Regions from separate parts of the Leuconostoc garlicum genome, predicted to be linked through region 2. Evidence: riboswitches for the same ligand, from Rfam matches in the RefSeq annotation. Region 2 holds a riboswitch; the other holds the start of a gene.

Region 1 (4,352 bases), 450 kb from region 2:
TTCAGCCGGTTGAAAGAAGACAATCAAATTATCTTTGGGCTGATGCTGACTGAAATATTGCACAATAGCTAAGGCAATACTCATATGCACATCGTGCCCACACGCATGCATTTTACCCGGATGCATTGACGCAAATGGTAGCTCTGTTGCTTCTGTCACTGGCAACGCATCAATATCTGCCCGATAACCAATTGTTCGCTGTGGGGCCGTTCCTTGTATACGCACCAAAATAGCCGTTGGTAAGGCATCAACCGTTCGAATGGTCATTGTGTCATTTTGCCAAGATTTGAGTTGCTTTAACAAATAATCATGCGTTTTGTATTCTGCCAAGGCCAATTCGGGAATTGCATGTAAGTCGCGTCGATAGGTCCGTATGGCCGATGAAATGTCTGCTGTGTCCTGCATTATAGTCCTCTCAAAGCATCAATTAAAGCTGTTTTCTGTTGGGTTTGGGCATCAATTTTTTTGATTACTTTCGCCGGTACACCAGCCACTACAGTATTAGCTGGCACATCTTTGGTCACAATGGCGCCAGCCGCAACCACGGCACCGTCACCAATCTGAACCCCTTCAATGACAACGGCGTTTGCCCCGACCAATACGTTGTCGCCAACACGGACAGGTTCTGCTGAAGCGGGTTCAATCACCCCAGCTAGGACGGCGCCAGCGCCAATGTGTGAGTTCTTACCCACAATCGCACGACCGCCTAAGATGGCACCCATGTCAATCATCGTGCCGGCCCCAATTTCTGCACCAATGTTGATGACTGCGCCTAACATAATGACGGCATTATCCCCAATTGTGACCTGATCTCGAATAATTGCCCCTGGCTCAATACGGGCATTCACAGCCTTTTTGTCGAGCAATGGGACAGCTGAATGCCGTGCATCATTTTCAATATAAACATTTTCAGCTGGTAAATTAGCAATCAGTGGCGCAATATCAGCCCAATCGCCGATCAGTTGTCCAAATGACACCCCGCCAAATTGTTGCACCGTTACCGGAATTTCACCGGCTAAGACCCCTTTATAAGTCACCTTCACCGGCGTGACTTTTTTGGCATTGGCGATGAAATCAATCAATTCTTGGGCTGCATTTTCTGTCGTTGTCATGTTTTTATCCTCTTTTGATTATTCTGGTGTGTTGGCAAGGTCGTAGTCACGATCTAACGCGACAATATCAGCATAAGTTTCCCGTGCCACAACCAATTGATGTGCGCCATTTTCCACGAAAACTACTGCTGGTCGTGGATTGCGGTTGTAATTGGAAGCCATGGCATAACCATAGGCGCCAGTTGCTTGAACGGCTAAGATGTCGCCAGGTTTGGTTTGCGGTAGCGCTTGCTCCCAAACTAAAACATCCCCTGATTCGCAATATTTACCAGCAACCCGCACAACTTCAGTCGTTGGCGCATTGGGATCATTGGCTAACACCGCATCGTAGTTCGCTTGGTAAAGGGCTGGTCGAATATTATCCCCCATGCCTCCGTCAACGGCAAGATACTGGCGTAAATCCGGAATATTCTTGCGTGACCCAATTGTATAAAGTGTTTGCCCGGCTGGCCCAACAATCGAACGCCCTGGCTCAATCCAAATTTCCGGCATTGGCCAGGCAAATGCTTCAGCTTTTGCTTTCAGCGTGGCAATGATTGCTGCAGCATAGTCACTTTCAGGCAATGGCGTATCATCATCGGTATACCGAATCCCAAAACCACCACCAACGTTAATAACGGCTGGCGTCCAACCCCAACTATGAGCTGTATCGGCAAGTAAAGCTGCGTTCTTTTCAAAGCCCGTGACATCAAAAATCTGTGACCCGATGTGTGCATGTAAGCCACGTAAAACAAGGTTTGTATCCAACCGTGCAATCTCGTAAGCACGTTTTGCTTGACCAGTTAATAAATCAAAGCCAAATTTAGAATCTTGCTGACCAGTACTAATAAATTCATGGGTATGTGCTGAAATGCCTGGCGAAATACGCAGTAAAATAGCTTGTTGTACTTGGTGCGCAGCAGCAATTTCTGATAACCATTGCAATTCTAAGAAATTGTCAACAATAATCGTGCCCACGCCAGCACGCACCGCCATGCTTAGCTCATCCCAACTCTTATTATTGCCATTAAAGCTCAAATGTGCTGCTGGAAAACCTGCTGCCAGAGCCGTGTATAATTCACCACCCGAGACAATATCTGCGTGGATACCCTCTTGCTGGGCAACTTGATAAATGGCCTTCGTTGAAAATGCCTTTGAGGCATAACTCACAACATAAGGGACAGCTTCGCGCTCAAAAATTGCTTTAAACGCACGCATCGTTTGACGGATTTTAGAGACGTCGTAAACATATAACGGTGTGCCATAAGTGTCGGCCAATGTGACGGCATCAACACCGTCAATGGTCAAATGTGCTTGTGCGTTTGTTGAATAATTCATATACCTTCTCCACCTTAACGATGCCCTAATTGATAACATAAAAAGCCTTCTGTTCGAGACATGGTCACGGACAAAAGGCTTCTAAAGCTTGCATTTTTGACAGTTTCCATAGCTCACCGTTATTTCTAACGACAGTCTAATAGTTCTTAACCATTAGCCCAACAAACCAACTTTGTAGTGTTCGTTCATTTCGGCGATTTCCCCTTTGACTTACCCTCCCAATTGCTACAACAATTCAGATAAGCGACTCCTGTCAATCGCAACCTCTATGTGAAATTAAATTTTATGTTGTTATTATAATAGCTTACGCATTTAAAAATGTCAAATTTTTAATTTAATATGGCGTGTCAATGAAAGTTAATCCTAATTCTTTGCCATATTTTTGGATTGTTGCTTCTGATAAATTCATTTCAAAAGCTAAATCAATATAACTTGTCATCCCGGCGTTAAACAAGGCGAGTACTTTAGCCTTACGTTCATCTTTACCGATTGCTGCCTCTGTGCCAAGCGCTTGTACGCCACGGCCAACGAGCGCTTGACTCATTTCACTTTTAGGCTTGTGGTCACGTTGATCGCGTTCACGATAAGCTTGCGCAGCAGCTTTGATGTCTAGTTGTTCGACTGTGACATCCGTTGTGATGTCACTGGCTTTTTTAAATTGGTAATTCAAGATCATTCCTCACACTTGGGCACGTTGTATTATCGCTTGCCCATCAACGGGGGCAAAAACGCCATTCTCATAAACGGTTGTCAAGAGATCTTCTCCTGGTTCGCTTTGTGATACTGTGACAATTTGGCCATCTCGGCGAATCACTTTAAGTAGTCCAGCTTTTGACGCTTTTGTGGCATCCGTTTTAGGCTTCTTTTGAATGTTGATGTGCTCACCAGTGGCGGTCTCCGCATAGGCTGCTTTGATAGCAAAGCGTGCGGTGTCTCGGGTAAAGCCTTCTTGTAACAAACCACCACCAGAGCCAACCACCAAGTTATCCGCTGACCAACCAGCGGCCATCAAAGCTTCATAAAGGGCAATAATTGTGTCTGCTTTCATGCCATCGCCTTGAATAATGCCGACATTATGTTGCAAAACGCGATAACCCTTGTCATTTGTCGTCGTCCCAAAAATTTCAGCAAGCAGGTCGAGTACTTGCAAATCAATGGTTAGTGGATCTCCAGAATCTGGTCTGAGAACAATTCGGCCTTCACGTGCCATAATCCGTGCTTTAATTTCCGGTGACCCAATCACATTTTTCACAAAATTGAGCGCATCGTATGAATCGATGACAATGGATAAAATAGCATCATCCGGTGCCCGATCCAATTGCGCATGGACATAGGCGAATTCACCGGCGTCAGCACCATATGACGTCGCCACCGAATGTTCCGTTGCCCAGACAGACAAAGCCCGTCCAGGCACGCCATAAACTAAGTCAAAATACGCCGAAGCTGCCATGTTATCAGAGCCACGGAAGTGCAATAAATGGGCAGCACCACCTCGTTTAGCAGATTCTAATGACGTCGCGCCACGCAACCCAAAATCATTAACTGCCAGCGACACATTGGCTGGCGTACCCGATTGTTCAAATAATGGCGTTAACCGTTGCCGAATGACCATTGAATTCGTGGCAATGGTTGTTGGATACCACACATGCATCAAAACGTCTTCTAACGCGTTCAAACTAGTGGCAAACCAATCAGCCGTTGACTCAATCGTAAAGAGCGCATTGCCCACTGGCACTGTCATACCTTCAGGTAATGCTTTAATTTTAACGGGGAAATAACCCAGATCACGGACTTTTTCCCAAACTGAGCGATTAAAAAAGGCTGCTGTGCCAAACGTGAGTTCACTCACACGAGCCGCTTCATCGATCATCTCATCCGTGATGGGTTGGCGGAAATAGGCGTCTAAAATCATTTGCAAGCCAA
Region 2 (4,352 bases):
CACCCCGAAAAACGTGGTAATCACTCGTATAAAACGTTAACGGTTGCCCATCAAGCAAAGCCGCACTATAACGAAAATTTTGAATGGTATTCCGTGACTGATCTTCTAATCGTGTTTGCGCCAGCGGGACACCATAGCGCAAAACGGCATGTTCCCGCATCGCTGCAGCCTCACTCCGTTGCTGATCGTCACCTTGTCCACCCGAAAATACGATAATCGGGAAAGGGGTCATTTTTTGAGCATCTAACACCGCTGCTCGGATACGCGCATCCACGATTTTACCAACGTGATAGCCATCCGCTAAACCACCGCCTAACACCACAAGCGGGCCAACTTTAGGTGGCCGGCTGACAATCCCATAAGCCACACTGCTGATTAAAAAGCGACTAAACTGCCAGACAAAATAAAACAGCAACCACGGCGCAGCCAGCCGCCACAATGACCACGGGGATAACAAAACTAAACTGATTAAATAGCCACCAATAATGCCTGGTACCAGTAACCGCCGTGATTTTTTCCAACTGTACCACGCAATGCTCAGCATTAAAATAATACCCATGAGTACAGCTATACTGTAGCTCCCGAAACGAATAGCTTGCCAGCTGGCTGGCGATAAGTTGAGCCAATGTTGACACAATAAAATCACACTCAATACAATAAAAACCCCATACGTACCGATTGTCATCGTCGCGGGGTTTTTCTGCAATTGGTAGCCAAGCGCTACCAATAATAATCCAATTGTTACAAGATAAATGAGGGTTATCATAGCCTTATTGTATCACGTTACGCTGTCGTAAATGGATTTGTTGCTGTATCTGGGACGCGCACTAAGTCAAGCGCCACCAATCGTTCAGCAATTTGCACAGTGTTCCAGGCCGCCCCTTTGAGGAGGTTATCTGACACGACCCACATATGGAAAGCATCGTCAACTTCCAAATCTGGCCGGACACGACCGACAAATGTCTCGCGCTTGCCCGCCGCATTAACCGGTTGCGGATAAAGTTGCTCGGCTGGATTATCTTCCAGCACGACCCCTGGTGCTTGGCTTAAGACTTGTTGAATTCCCTGTGCCGTGGCCCCAGTACCAGCCGCTGTTTCAAAGTAAACCGTTTCCCCATGTCCAATTGGCACCGGCACACGCACAGCCGTGCCAGTCACTTTCACGTCACGGGAATCCTTATCACCAAACATAATTTTCTTGGTTTCGTGAATCATTTTCCATTCTTCATGGGTGTACCCATCATCTTCAAATACATCAATTTGGGGCAGTAAATTGTAGGCTAATGGATAGTGCTTAGCCGCACCACGGACTGGCAAAACGGATGCCGTGACCGGTTCACCGGCGTTATAAGCCGTTGTTTGCGCGACTAATTCATCCCAACCTAATTGGCCTGCCCCAGAGGCAGCTTGATACGTTGACACAATCACCCGCTCTAGACCATAGGCTTGGCGAATGGGTTCCAAGGCCACTACCATTTGAATGGTTGAGCAATTTGGATTGGCAATAATGCCTTGATGCGTTTGCAAAGCGGCTTCATTGACTTCTGGTACCACCAGCGGCACGTCATCATGCATGCGCCAATAACTTGAATTATCGACAACAACGGCACCGCGCTTAACTGCCTCAGGCGCAAAGCGCTTTGAAACTGAGCCGCCGCCTGATGCTAAGACCAAATCAACACCGTCAAAACTTTCTGGCGTGGCTTCTTCAACCGTCACTGGTTCGCCTTTAAACATTAAAGTCGTGCCAGCCGAACGTGCTGAAGCCAATAACTTAATTTGACCAACCGGAATCGTTGATTGTTCCAATTGTGATAGCAAACGTGTGCCAACTGCGCCAGTGGCGCCCAAAATTGCCACATGATAAGTTTTTTCTGTCATTTTGTTCTCCTCAATGTTAAGTTTGTTACGCTGTGTGTCCTAATCGACAAGTACGCGGTGCAAGCGATCTTGCATCCCAGTCATGATTTCCCAAGGGGCCAAGCCCGCGTGTTGGGCGACATCTTCCAAAGTATTTTCTAACCCACCATCACGACCAATGAGGGTCACTTTTGTTCCCACAGGATATTCTCGTGGTAAGCGAATCATCATTTGATCCATGGCGATTTGACCAACAATGGGTGCGTATTGCCCATCAACAATCACGTTAAAGCCGGTGAGCTTACGCAACCACCCGTCGCCATAGCCAATTGGCACTGTGCCAATCCATTCGTCGCCCGTCGTGGTGTATTTGTGGGAATAACTAATGCCTTCACCCGCCGGCAGTTGCTTCACAAAGTTGATTTCACTACGCAAAGCCATGACTGGCTGCAACTCATGGCCATCGGCCAATTCGCCACGGGAAGGTTCCACGCCATACAGGACTGTCCCCACGCGAATGACGTCGTGTGGGACTTCGTCAGCGTGATACATGGCAGCCCCAGAGTTGGCGACGTGATAGTATTCTGGTTCCGGTAAGCCATCAGTTAGCGCATGCCAACGCGCCAGTTGCATCTCAAAATAATCAGTATTAGCCGAATCGGACTCGGCAAAATGCGTCGCTAAGCCAACATAGTCAAATAAATCATGATGTGCTTGGACATAAGCAATGGCTTCGGCCAGCGCTGCACGATCACGGAAACCAATTCGTCCCATTCCCGTATCAACCCCTAACGAGACATGCAAACGTTGTTCACCGGACAAATAAGTCGCCGCCTCTTTTAACCAATCAAGCGACACAACCGTAGCCATAATATGTTGGACAGCCATTAATTCCGCATATTCTGCTGGTGAAATCCCTAAAATTAAAATTGGTGCCGTCAATCGCTCATGGCGTAAGGCCAAAGCTTCATCAATAATGGCTACCGCTAAGCCGTAGACACCACCCGCGACAGCTGCTTTAGACGTTGGGATTAACCCCAAGCCGTAGGCATTAGATTTAACAGCCAAAAAGATTTTGTCTGCGCCTGATGTTTGCTTCACGACGGCGACATTATTTTTTAAAGCTTTTTGTGATATTTCAATTTGTGTTGGCCTTGTAATTGCCTCTACCATAGTCACACCTTTTTCTCATAAAATAAAAATCCGTGGCTGCTAGGGGGGCAGTCACGGATCGCAATAAAAAACGCTTATCTCCGTCATAGCACCCCGCATCCGCGACAGTCCATTGGCTCTTAACCAATGGCCCAGCTAACTGACATGATAGTGTCAGTGCTTCGGCCATATCCCCTTTTACTTGTTTCAGCGTATCTATCAATACTCCACAAGTGACTCTTGTCTACGGCAACCTCTATGATTTTCTCATTGTTTTTATTCTATTCTAATACTTTTATTTTGTCAAATGCATTTAAAATGACTGTTTTAACCACTGTCGGTCTCCAGTGGCCAGTCATCCTAGTTAAGCTCACCCAAGGACATTACTGGCAGTTCCGTACGTACACTGATTTGATTAGCCAATGTTGTCTTCCCACTACCCACAGGACCAATAATTCTAATTTTCATGCGCACACCGCAATGCCACCTGACAGAAGACATCTGAATCATCGTTGATTAGGATATGTTCCACACTCACTGACACAATGGTCGTCATGATTGTCAGTGGTGTTTGACCCAATGCTACGATTAACTGTTGCGCCTGCTCTGGTGTCACACCTTGTGCAATTGTCATGTGGGGTATATAGGGGATATCTTGTCGCAGATGGGCAGCAAATATTGGTGCCTGATATAACGCATCATGCATAGCCGTAATTATGGCAGCGCCTTGATCAATAACTAGCCAAACGTACCCATTGTCAGGCTCACCAGCAACTCGGTTCAATGTGATATCAAACGCCGAAAAACGCTGCATCACATCCGTGACAACCTGTATCACTGTATCGTCTGAACTGTCACTCTCAAAAGGAAAAACCAGTGAGATGTGTGGCGCAACATGCTGATACAGCGTATCATACCGTTGTCTCACGTCATGGACAAGGTCATGATTAATACGTGGTAATAATAAAATTGATCGCAATCCCATCACATTTCCCGTCCTGTTCGTTATGATGAACCATTCAACATTAAAAATTGACTTTGGTTACTTCGCCACTCAACAAAGCATGTGAACTACCACTATCATCAACTAGTAGTAATTCTCCACGTTGCCCAACCCCAACAATTTTACCAGTGATAACGGTTTGCCCAACTTGTACTGACACGTAACGGCCTGTTAAATAAGCATGTGCTTGATAATAGGCAAGATGTTGCCCTTGTTGATAACCCGCAAAGTCGGCTTGCAAGGCTGTGAAAATCTGACGGACCAACACATTTTTATCCACATCAACGTCAAGTGCCCCAATTTTATCCCGCAGTTCGGGTGGCACAACCGTGGCTAA

Evidence for each region. Region 2 has a riboswitch for lysine ahead of alr (alanine racemase). Riboswitches for the same ligand answer to the same signal wherever they lie in the genome.
Region 1: it holds a riboswitch for lysine, as region 2 does, so the genes downstream of both, lysA (diaminopimelate decarboxylase) here and alr (alanine racemase) in region 2, are expected to answer to the same signal.

The regions. Positions count from the first base shown of each region.
Region 1 is NZ_CP016329.1:1,618,271-1,622,622, forward strand. Features, by position in the region: gene A9176_RS08180 (N-acetyldiaminopimelate deacetylase) at 1-405, opposite strand, end outside; gene dapD (2,3,4,5-tetrahydropyridine-2,6-dicarboxylate N-acetyltransferase) at 405-1,112, opposite strand; gene lysA (diaminopimelate decarboxylase) at 1,131-2,429, opposite strand; lysine riboswitch at 2,531-2,706, opposite strand; gene A9176_RS08195 (hypothetical protein) at 2,764-3,105, opposite strand; gene A9176_RS08200 (nicotinate phosphoribosyltransferase) at 3,109-4,352, opposite strand, start outside.
Region 2 is NZ_CP016329.1:401,207-405,558, forward strand. Features, by position in the region: gene A9176_RS02005 (YdcF family protein) at 1-766, opposite strand, end outside; gene A9176_RS02010 (aspartate-semialdehyde dehydrogenase) at 784-1,881, opposite strand; gene alr (alanine racemase) at 1,921-3,033, opposite strand; lysine riboswitch at 3,112-3,279, opposite strand; gene A9176_RS02020 (2'-5' RNA ligase family protein) at 3,470-3,997, opposite strand; gene A9176_RS02025 (biotin--[acetyl-CoA-carboxylase] ligase) at 4,038-4,352, opposite strand, start outside.